Regions from separate parts of the Spartinivicinus marinus genome, predicted to be linked through region 2. Evidence: predicted binding sites of a transcription regulator. Region 2 holds the regulator's gene; the other holds the start of a gene.

Region 1 (5,191 bases), 5.0 Mb from region 2:
CCAGTAGCATCGCGGATATGGTCACTCATGTCGGTCATTGGGCTGGCCAGTTTAAAGGCGGTATTTGGGTCAAATCAGGTGTACGGGAACATTTTAATCCGCAAGACTATCTTGATAAAAAAACCTACGTTGTTGATCAGTTAAAAGACGATAAAAAAAGAACCATTATTGACCATTACCATTTAAAAAACCCATCCCTCATTCAAAGAGAGCTATCTGATATCACCCTTCAGAATAATGCGAATGTTATATTTCGTATTACCTCTGATAATTTTTTGAACCCTCACAATGCACCTAATGGGTTTGAGCAAACAGCAATAGCATTAATTAAAGAAGAGTTCCATCGACGTGAGTATTATAAAAAAACGGATAGCCGTTTTCTCTATGCACGAGAAATTACTGCAGAAAAATCCTGCTTAAGCTGTCATGGTGACCCTAAAAATGCACCTAAAAAGCTACAAGAACTCTACCCAGGAGACAGCGGTTTTAACTACGAGCAAGGACGCCTAGCAGGTATCGTCAGTGTTTCATTACCTTATAATAGCGGACTACTTATTCTACTCAAAAGCGTTAACGTTTATTCACTTATAGCAATAGGTTTATTTTTTATTCTCTTAATTTGTTTTATTTTATACATCCTTATCTTCGTAGTTAGCCCCATCAAAAAAATCACATCAGAAGCTTCAAAGGCAATTCAATCTATTCACCAAGATAGAGAAGAGAATATGACACTCTTTCACACAGAGTACAAATCCAGCACCGAAATAAGGAATTTAAACAAGCAATTTAAAACACTATATAGCCTTATCAAAGACTTAAAAAAATTTATGAAGATGCATGATTTTTAGGGGATAGGGAGGAAACGAAAGAAGTAAAACCGAAAATACAACAAGGGGCTGTTAAGCCCCTTTTACTACTACTTTAGCGGCGGCGTCGCTTGAGGGTACTGAAAAATAGACAGGTTAGGGACAAACTAAACAGTGCAATAATGGATGGTTCGTGAACACTGATTAGATTTTCAACACTCACTAGGCTTACCATATAATTTCCATTCATGTTTCCAGAGGACCAGGTATTATCGGAATTAAGTACTAAGTTATTACCACTGGGAATCGCTGGAGGTATTACAGTATCTGTCGAGTTAACGTTTAATAAAGATAAGTTTGGATTGGTTAAATTAATAAATGCCATGGCAGCTGTTACATTATCAACCGGAGTATGAATACCAGGTACGCCTTCCATATCAAAAATAGCCCAATCAATTAATGACTGAAACCCAGTACCATAGTTTGGATCCATATCATCCACCGTGAACATACCGAATAACAGTAGAGGATTCATAGTGTCTTCTACTTGAAATGAAACCAGTGCACTATGTCCTTTGGTTGGAAGTAACATCACCATTGACATTAATGAGCAAATAAAAACTAACTGCCTAACTGAAGCGAATGTTTTCATACAAGCCTACCTTTTGCTGGTTTTTGAATCCGTTTCCACTAATAAGGCAAGTGCTGTACCAGCGCTTATTAATCAGTCACTTATTGATTTTTACCAGTAAATCCAGCAGGTTTTGTATAAAAACACAACAACTATTTCAGTATCATTTCTATTTTATCAATTAAACTCTTGCGTTTTTGTTAAAGACACCCTAAAAGCAATTATTCATTAAGTAATGGTATCGTTTGGCCCATAGCACTACTACGCTCTGCCAGCTGAATTATGTTTATAACAGCCAAAGCTTGCTCAGCGGTGACAGCCACCGTTTTATTATGCTTAATAGCCTGCGCAATATTACTAAAATAATGCTGATAGCCGCCTAACAGGGTTGGATAAATGGCTTCTTTATCTTCCTGAAACAACATACCATGCTTTGCCTCTACCTCTCTTGCCCAGTTTTCACTAGCAGGCCCTCTACCCTGTTTTAGCTGATCCTCTTGCGGGTCCAAGCCATATTTAACAAAACTGCCTTTAGTGCCTTCCAATTGAAAGCGTAAGCCAGGGCCTGCAGAAAACGGGCTGGAACAAAGTACTACTTCATGATTGGGGTAATGCAACTGCACATGAAAATAATCAGTCACTTGTGAGTTTTCTCTTAACGCACGACAACAGGCGGTGATTGCTTTTGGCCAGCCAAATAAACATAATGCCTGGTCAACCAAGTGAGAGCCTAAGTCATACCAAATACCAGTACCTTCACCTGCCTGCTCACGCCAACGTTGCCGACTAATAGGTCGAAACCGGTCGAAGTGGGATTCAAATACACGAATTTCACCCAGTGCTTTTGATTCTATAATTTGCTGTATGGTTAAAAAATCCCCATCCCAACGACGATTATGATAGGTTGACAGTACTAATTCTTTTTCTTTCGCTAGCGCAATCAGTTCTTCTCCCTGAGCTACCTGAGTAACAAACGGCTTTTCCACAATCACATGTTTGCCATTGGCTAGAGCTAATTTTGCTAAGTCATAATGGGTATCATTAGGTGAAGTAATAATGACCAGTTCTGTCGTATTGTCTTTTATTAATTGTTCAGCCGTATCATAAACCTGCATACCTGGGTTGTCGGCTAATACTTGTTCGCTTTTGCTCGAACTGATTGCAGTCAACTCAAATTCATTCAGGTGTTTAATAAAGGGTAAATGAAAGGTCTGAGCAGAAAAACCATAACCAATAATTCCTGTTTTTATCATCTATAAAACCTTAAAATCTCGTCATTTTTTGACAACAAATAACCTTTGCAATATTAAAAGCTGTATTTTCAATATTCTGTTCAGCATTCGTTAACGCATCAGTTAAATTCATAACCCCTGGTACGACACTAAAGACTGCATCAATCCCCTGCTGATAAACAACTTGGTAGTTATCGCCTAAACTCCCAGCTAATGCAATAACACGACAATTATACTGTTTAGCCAGTTTAGCAACACCGATTGGTGTTTTACCGTGAATAGTTTGACCATCTATTTTACCTTCACCCGTAATCACCAAATCTGCATCAGCCAAATAGTTTGCTAACTTAATGGCATCTAATACGATATCAACACCACTTTGCAATTGAGCAGGTAAACCCGCTAATAACGCAAAGCCTAAACCACCTGCTGCTCCAGCACCAGGAAAAGCAGCCATATCTCGCCGCAGGGTTTGCTGCACAACCGTTGCATAATGACTTAAATGATTTTCCAACTGTTGTAGCATCGTTACATCAGCCCCTTTTTGCGGGCCATAAGTATAAGTAGCTCCTTTAGGGCCTAATAATGGATTATCTACATCACAGGCAACTTTACATACAACACTTAGCAACCGACTATCTAAATAACTAAGATCCACCTGCTGTAGATCGGCCAGCCCTGCAGCACCTAAAGCAATTACATCGCCTGCCTTATTTAATAAACGGGCCCCTAAAGCCTGCAACATCCCAGCGCCCCCATCATTGGTGGCACTACCACCTAAGCCGATAACCAGCTGTTTGGCACCTGCGTTCAGTGCTTCAATAATCAATTCTCCGACACCATAACTCGTCGCTTTTAATGGATTACGTTGCTTAGCCGGTACTTTCGCTAAACCCACTGCCTCAGCTACCTCAATCACAGCTGTTACCCCATCACCCAATAGCCCCCAGCAAGCATCAGTGGGTTCTCCCATTGGCCCGGCTATTCGACAGCGAAACTTATTACCATTGGTACCCGCCACCATTGCATCAACCGTTCCTTCCCCCCCATCTGCTACTGGTAGTTTAATTAACTCAGTATCAGGCAACACCTGTTGCATACCTCGCGCAATCGCTTCCGCCACTTCAATACTGGACAGGCTTTCTTTAAAGGAGTCAGGTGCAATGACAATTTTCATTGGTTATTCCATAGCAATACTAAATTTATTTTTTGATCCACCATTAAAGCTAGCTGATATGGAGTAATAGGGTATTCTGTCGCGGCGACAGGGATGTCGCTTTAGCTCTTGATAGGCCAAGGAAGGCATTTCAAGAGCGGCAGAAGAATAGCCTGTTATTCCATATCAAACTCCAGGCTTCTTTTCAGTTTCTTTCACTATACCCTAAGCCTATTAATCATATACACCATATACAGCCTTCAACTGATTTATCCGCCTCACTGCTAACTCAGGATCTCTTAATACACCCGCTTGATCCGCTAACCGAAATACCTCCGCATAATGTACTAAAGAACGAGCCGATTGCATCCCTCCTGCCATGGAGAAATGAGACTGATGGCCATTTAGCCAGGCAATAAATACTACTCCCGCTTTATAGTACTGAGTTGGCGCTTCAAATATTTTTCGAGATAAAGCAACTGTTGGGTTCATTAAACGAAAATAGTCCGCAATATCCCCTTCAGCCAACTTCGCTAAAGCATGTGCAGCAACTGGCGCAATGGGATCAAAAATACCCAACAAACCATGGGAAAAATCTTCACCATCACCAGCGATCAATTCTGGGTAATTAAAATCATCTCCGGTAAACATTTTCACTGTTTGCGGTAAGCGCTTGCGTAATGCCACTTCATACTCAGTGGCAAGCAAAGAAATTTTAATGCCCGCTAACTTTCGCTGATTTTCATTAATAATGGTTTCTACGGTTGCCATGGCCTGCCAAATATCCGTACTACCCCAATAACCGGTAAGTTGAGGGTCAAACATATCCCCCAGCCAATGCAAAATAACCGGATAACGACAGCCCTGAATCAGTTCAGCATAAAGCCCTATGTACTCATCCGGGCTTGTAGCCACTTTTGCCAACGCACGGGAAGCCATTAAAATCACCCTGCCACCCACAGCCTCAATAGCCTCTATCTGTTCAATATAGGCTTTGCGTACATCATCTAGGGTATAGTTAATTTGCTCATTAAGCTGATCAGTGCCCACGCCAGCAGCTAAATCAGCACCAGGAATAGTTTTTGCCAATGAAATACTTCGCTTAATTAATTCGAGTGCCGTTGGCCAATCCACCCCCATCCCCCGTTGCGCAGTATCCATAGCTTCAGCCACTTTAAAACCCTGTCCCCATAAATACTCTCGATACGCCAAGGTTGCATCCCAATCCACAGCGGGAATACCTTGCCATGGATGCCGCTCTTGAAACGGATCAACCACCAGATGAGCCGCCGCATAAAGGGTCCGGTTCAAGGGAATTGTTGGCTTGACATCAGCAAACCCTTCAGCCGATAAATTGTAACGTTCC
Region 2 (5,191 bases):
TTTGGCCACTTTTCACGAAAGTAAGTAGCGAGCTTCTCACTGATATAGACCGAACGATGGTGACCACCCGTACACCCAAGGGCAATGGTAATATAACTTCTATTATTTGCTTCAAAGCATGGCAGCCAACGTTCTACGAAGCGTTTGATGTCATCAAACATATCCAGCACTTGTTGTTGAGAACCTAAAAACTCTTTTACAGGCTCGTCTAGCCCTGAATATTGCCGTAAATGGGTGACCCAGTAGGGGTTTGGCAAACAGCGTACATCAAACACATAGTCAGCATCAATGGGGATTCCTTTTTTAAAACCAAATGACTGAAATAGCAGTGCCATGCTGCTATGTTGCTTGCGAGCAACGCGTTTACTTATGGTGTCCCGTAACTCATGAAGAGAAAGTTGGCTAGTGTCGATGGTTAGATCGGCCAGTCGAGCAATGGGCTCTAGCACTTCTTTTTCTTTTTTTATCGCTTCATCTAGTGAGCATTGTTGGCTGGATAGTGGGTGTTTACGTCGAGTTTCGCTGAAGCGTTTGAGTAGAGTGGCATGTTCTGCATCAAGGTAAATGATTTCAGCTTCGATTTTTTGCTCTCTCAGCGCATTCATGATGGATGGAAAGCGTCTTAAATCCTGAGAAAAATTTCGTGCGTCAATACTAATAGCAGCCTTATCATAAAGTGGCTCTTTTTCCATTTCATCAACAAAAGCAGGAAGTAAGCCAGCAGGCATATTATCAATACAATAATAGCCTTGGTCTTCCAGTACATGTAAGCCTGTACTTTTACCTGAGCCTGAACGGCCACTGATTATTATTAACTTCATATATACGCAGAGTGTTTTGTAAATTCTTACTATAACAGAGTTTAAATGATATACGGCAGTTAATTAAATAATAGCCGCCAGAGAAGCTATTTAAGCGAATATCATAAGAAAGCTCTCTTGCACACGAACTTAATTATTAAAGGCTGGCGACGATAAATTTATGCAGTAGGAACGCTTTGGATTGCTATATCAAATAAGTCTGGATTAGTGTCTGCTTGGCGCAAGTTATTGCGGTAGCTTGAGTTTTCAAATCGAGTGGCAAGTTCTTGTAAGATGGCGAGGTGCTCGTTAGTGGCTTCGGCAGGAACAACCAGAGCAAAAATAACGTCCACAGGGTGCCCGTCTATTGCATCAAAGTCGATGCCTTCTTCCAGTTTAAGCAGGCAGGCAAATGGTTTGTGGCAGCTTTCAAGGCGACAATGGGGAATGGCAATCCCATTCCCAAAGCCTGTGCTACCTAACCGTTCCCGATTGATTAAGTTATCAAATAGCTCGTTAGCATCAATATTACTGGAATACTCGGCTAATAGGTTGGCAATAAGCTGTAAAACACGTTTTTTACTCCCCCCTTGCACCCCGGTAAGGGTGCATTGTGGGAGAAGGAATTGTTCTATTTTCATGCTTTTTAAATAAATAAACTACTTTAACGAATACTGGCTCCCTGAAGTCGATCCAGGGTTTTCTCTTTGTGCTTGCTTAGCTGTCGGGCTAGTTTATCACTAAGTAAGTCAATTGCTGCATACATATCTTCAGATTCTGCTGTGGCGGCAATATCAGCACCCCTTACGTGCAAGTTGGCTTCTGCTTTTTGACGGAGTTTCTCAACACTTAGGGTGATTTGCACGTTAGTAATGCTATCAAAATGGTTTTCAATGCGATCGAGTTTTTTGATGACATATTGGCGCAACGCATCAGTCACTTCTACATGATGACCACTGATGTTAACTTGCATGCAACGACCTCCTAATAGGACTTAATGGTTGTTAACCAGCTTTACTGAATTGTAAGGCTGATTGTCAACTGCTTCATTACTGAACTGAGTGTAATGCCAGCAGATTTGGTATTGCTTGTTGCTAGTCAATATAACGCATAGTTAAGCGCTAATCTGTTTATACCTTTACACATGCATCTACTTTATACCAGCCGCTTTCGTTCATTAGAAGGCGGGATGGATAGAGACTCACGATACTTGGCAATTGTTCGTCTTGCCACTTTGATGCCTTGCTCTTCCAGTAAGCTTGCAATTTTGCTGTCACTTAATGGTTTTTTAGGGTTCTCCACTGATACTAATTTTTTAATAATAGCTCGGATAGCCGTAGATGAGCACTCCCCTCCTGATGAAGTACTAACATGGCTCGAGAAAAAATATTTCAGCTCAAAGATACCTCGTGGTGTATGCATGAATTTTTGGGTAGTCACCCGGGAGATAGTAGATTCATGCATACCGACTGCTTCAGCGATATCGTGAAGGACTAGTGGCTTCATTGCCTCTTCGCCATACTCTAAAAAACCTCGCTGATGCTCAACAATGCGAGTCGCAACTTTCATTAGCGTTTCATTGCGGCTTTGTAAGCTTTTTAAAAACCAACGGGCTTCTTGCAAGTGGTTTTTCAGGTAAGTGTTATCTGAACTGCTATCAGCTCGCTTAACCAGTGATGCATAGTTGTTATTAATGCGCAGCTTCGGCGTCGCTTCGGCGTTGAGCTCTACCAACCAGCGGTCATTATGCTTTCTGACAAATACATCAGGAATCACATATTCTGTTTCGGATGACTGGATATCGGCTCCAGGTTTTGGGTTAAGAGCTTGAATCAATTTAATGCTTTCGGCTAGTTCTTCTTCTTTAAGCTTAGTACGACGCATAAGCTGATTGTAGTCATGATGACCCAACAAACCTAAGTATTTGGCTACAATCAATCTGGCGTTATCAAGAAAAGGAGTATCTTCAGGTAAGTGTGATAGCTGAATCTGTAAGCATTCCTGCAAGCTTCTTGCAGCAACACCAACGGGATCAAAGTGTTGGAGGCGCCTTAAGACTATCTCCACTTCCTCTAGGGACATTTCTAATTCTGGATCTAAGCCTTCCCAAATCTCTTCAGTGCTACAACTGAGATAACCATCATTATTGATTGCATCAATGATAGCAATTGCTACCAAACGGTCATTATCTGACATGGGGGTTAAATTAAGCTGCCAATCCAAATGACTATGTAAGGATTCAGTGGTGCCATTGCGGTTGCTGAAGTCATACTCGTCATCATCTGCTGGAGCTGAGCTGATAGGGGCTGAAGATGTCTGGTAGATATCATCCCAGGCGCTATCAACGGGAAGATCATTGGGAATTTCTTCTGACCAGCTGGTTTCTTCTGAGCCATCATGACTGCTTTCTGATGTACTGCTGTCGTCTTGGCTTTTGGTGGAGTCCGAACCATTTAGGCCCGAACTGTTGAGCTGCTGAGGATCGTTGTCATCACTGTTTGTTGATGAGTTGTTATCAGACTCATCAGTCAGCTCAAGCATTGGGTTGGATTCAAGCGCCTGTTGAACTTCTTGCTGTAAATCCAATGTGGATAGTTGGAGTAATTTTATGGCTTGCTGCAGCTGCGGTGTCATCGTCAGCTGCTGGCCAATTTTCAAAACCAGGGATGGCTTCATTGCTAAACAATTACCTTATAGTGCAATCGTGCCTGTTTTGATTTGGCAAAGTCAACAACAATGGAAGTGAATTCAAAAGCGGTTACCTGAGTTGCTGCTGAACAAGCGACTGAATGTTTCCATTGCACCTATTATTGATTTATTGATTTCAATTGTGTGTTTATTTCAGTTGTTTACAGTATTGCTATTGTTGTTTCTTGTACTGGCTTTTTAACTGAACTACTCAAAATTATATGAGTATCCTTGCCAGTTGTCTTATATTTTAAAGTCGTGTCCGAGGTACACTTCTTTGACTTGTTGGTTGGTCATTACCGTTTGGGCATCACCCTCTGCGATAATGTGTCCCTCACTAACTATGTATGCATTCTCGCAAATATCAAGTGTTTCTCGAACATGGTGATCAGTAATCAGTACACCAATACCACGGTCTTTCAGGTGCCAGACAATATCTTTAATGTCTTTCACCGAAATTGGGTCAACCCCAGCAAAAGGCTCATCAAGTAGGATGAAAGAAGGCTCAGTTGCTAAGGCTCTGGCAATTTCTACCCGGCGGCGCTCTCCACCAGATAAACTCATACCCTTACTGTCTTTTATATGGGTGATATTGAACTCTTCAAGTAGTGAGTTAAGTTTTTCTTGGCGTTGCTTCCGATTGAGCTCTTTACGGGTTTCTAAGATAGCCAGTATGTTTTCAGTAACAGTTAACTTACGAAAAACAGAGGCTTCTTGTGGTAAGTAGCCAATACCTGCTTGGGCTCGTCCATGCATGGGGAAGTGAGTGATATCTTGTTCATCAATCCAGACGCTGCCATGATCTGATTGGACTAAACCAACTATCATGTAGAAGCATGTGGTTTTTCCCGCACCATTAGGGCCTAGTAGGCCAACTACCTGACCACTTTTAATTTGCAAGGATACATCTTTTACAACAGCACGGCCTTTATAACTTTTGGCAAGGTGCTCAGCTTTCAATATACTCATATACGACTATTGTTTCTTTTTGCTACGGGGTTGCAGTACCATTTCAACGCGGCTTTCATTGGTTTTACCGCCTTTGGCATTCACTTTCTGGGTTTTGGCAAAGTAGTCTATTTGGCTGCCAGTAAAGGTATTTCCTTCTTGGAATAGTTTGGCATTAGTGATTACTTCTACTTTTTCATTGGTAGCGTAGTATTTGATCGTGCGGCCATAAGCTTTAATGAGTTCTTTGTTTTCTGCTGGCTTTTCCCGGTAGTGAGCAGGACGACCTACTGCAACAATTTTGTTAATGCCATTACTGTCTGAATAAAGAGTGACTTTATCACCTCTTATTTGAATTGTACCTTGGGTAATAATGACATTGCCGGTGTAAATGTATACACCAGACTTATCATCAATATCAGCACTTTTGGCTTTAATATTGATGGGCTTGTCTTTGTCATTGGGAAGTGCCCAGCTTAACAGGCTAAGCCCTGCAGCTGAGATAGCAATAATCCCTACAATCAAATTACTGATTAACTTCATAGTGTCCCCTGACATTAGAAAACAGTTGAATTCTATCTTTTGCTAAAAATGCCCGCATGCCAACCCCTTGGGTGATAGAGCCATTGGGGGATGTTATCACAACTGGGTGCTGAGTATCGGCGACTTCTTCCTCGGCATAAAGGGTTAAAAAGTCGGTTTTTAGTAAAGTGCCAAGTTCACCATTGGACTTAAGCTCTTTGACTCTGACCTGG

What was found. Region 2 encodes sigma-54, which starts transcription at its own class of promoters, with help from an activator protein. Its sites were predicted from a motif close to TGGCACNNNNNTTGCTNT; they were not measured.
Region 1: OQE68_RS27365 (PEP-CTERM sorting domain-containing protein) is a predicted target of sigma-54. The motif match lies at 1,502-1,519, and genes of this name have one in related genera.

What each region holds. Positions count from the first base shown of each region.
Region 1 is NZ_JAPJZK010000001.1:6,221,362-6,226,552, forward strand. It holds gene OQE68_RS27360 (Tll0287-like domain-containing protein) at 1-848, shown strand, start outside; gene OQE68_RS27365 (PEP-CTERM sorting domain-containing protein) at 922-1,458, opposite strand; gene OQE68_RS27370 (oxidoreductase) at 1,659-2,690, opposite strand; gene OQE68_RS27375 (glycerate kinase) at 2,701-3,846, opposite strand; gene OQE68_RS27380 (dihydrodipicolinate synthase family protein) at 4,060-5,191, opposite strand, start outside.
Region 2 is NZ_JAPJZK010000001.1:1,230,926-1,236,116, reverse strand. It holds gene rapZ (RNase adapter RapZ) at 1-821, opposite strand, end outside; gene ptsN (PTS IIA-like nitrogen regulatory protein PtsN) at 980-1,441, opposite strand; gene hpf (ribosome hibernation-promoting factor, HPF/YfiA family) at 1,465-1,773, opposite strand; gene OQE68_RS05810 (RNA polymerase factor sigma-54) at 1,956-3,476, opposite strand; gene lptB (LPS export ABC transporter ATP-binding protein) at 3,732-4,457, opposite strand; gene lptA (lipopolysaccharide transport periplasmic protein LptA) at 4,464-4,979, opposite strand; gene lptC (LPS export ABC transporter periplasmic protein LptC) at 4,963-5,191, opposite strand, start outside.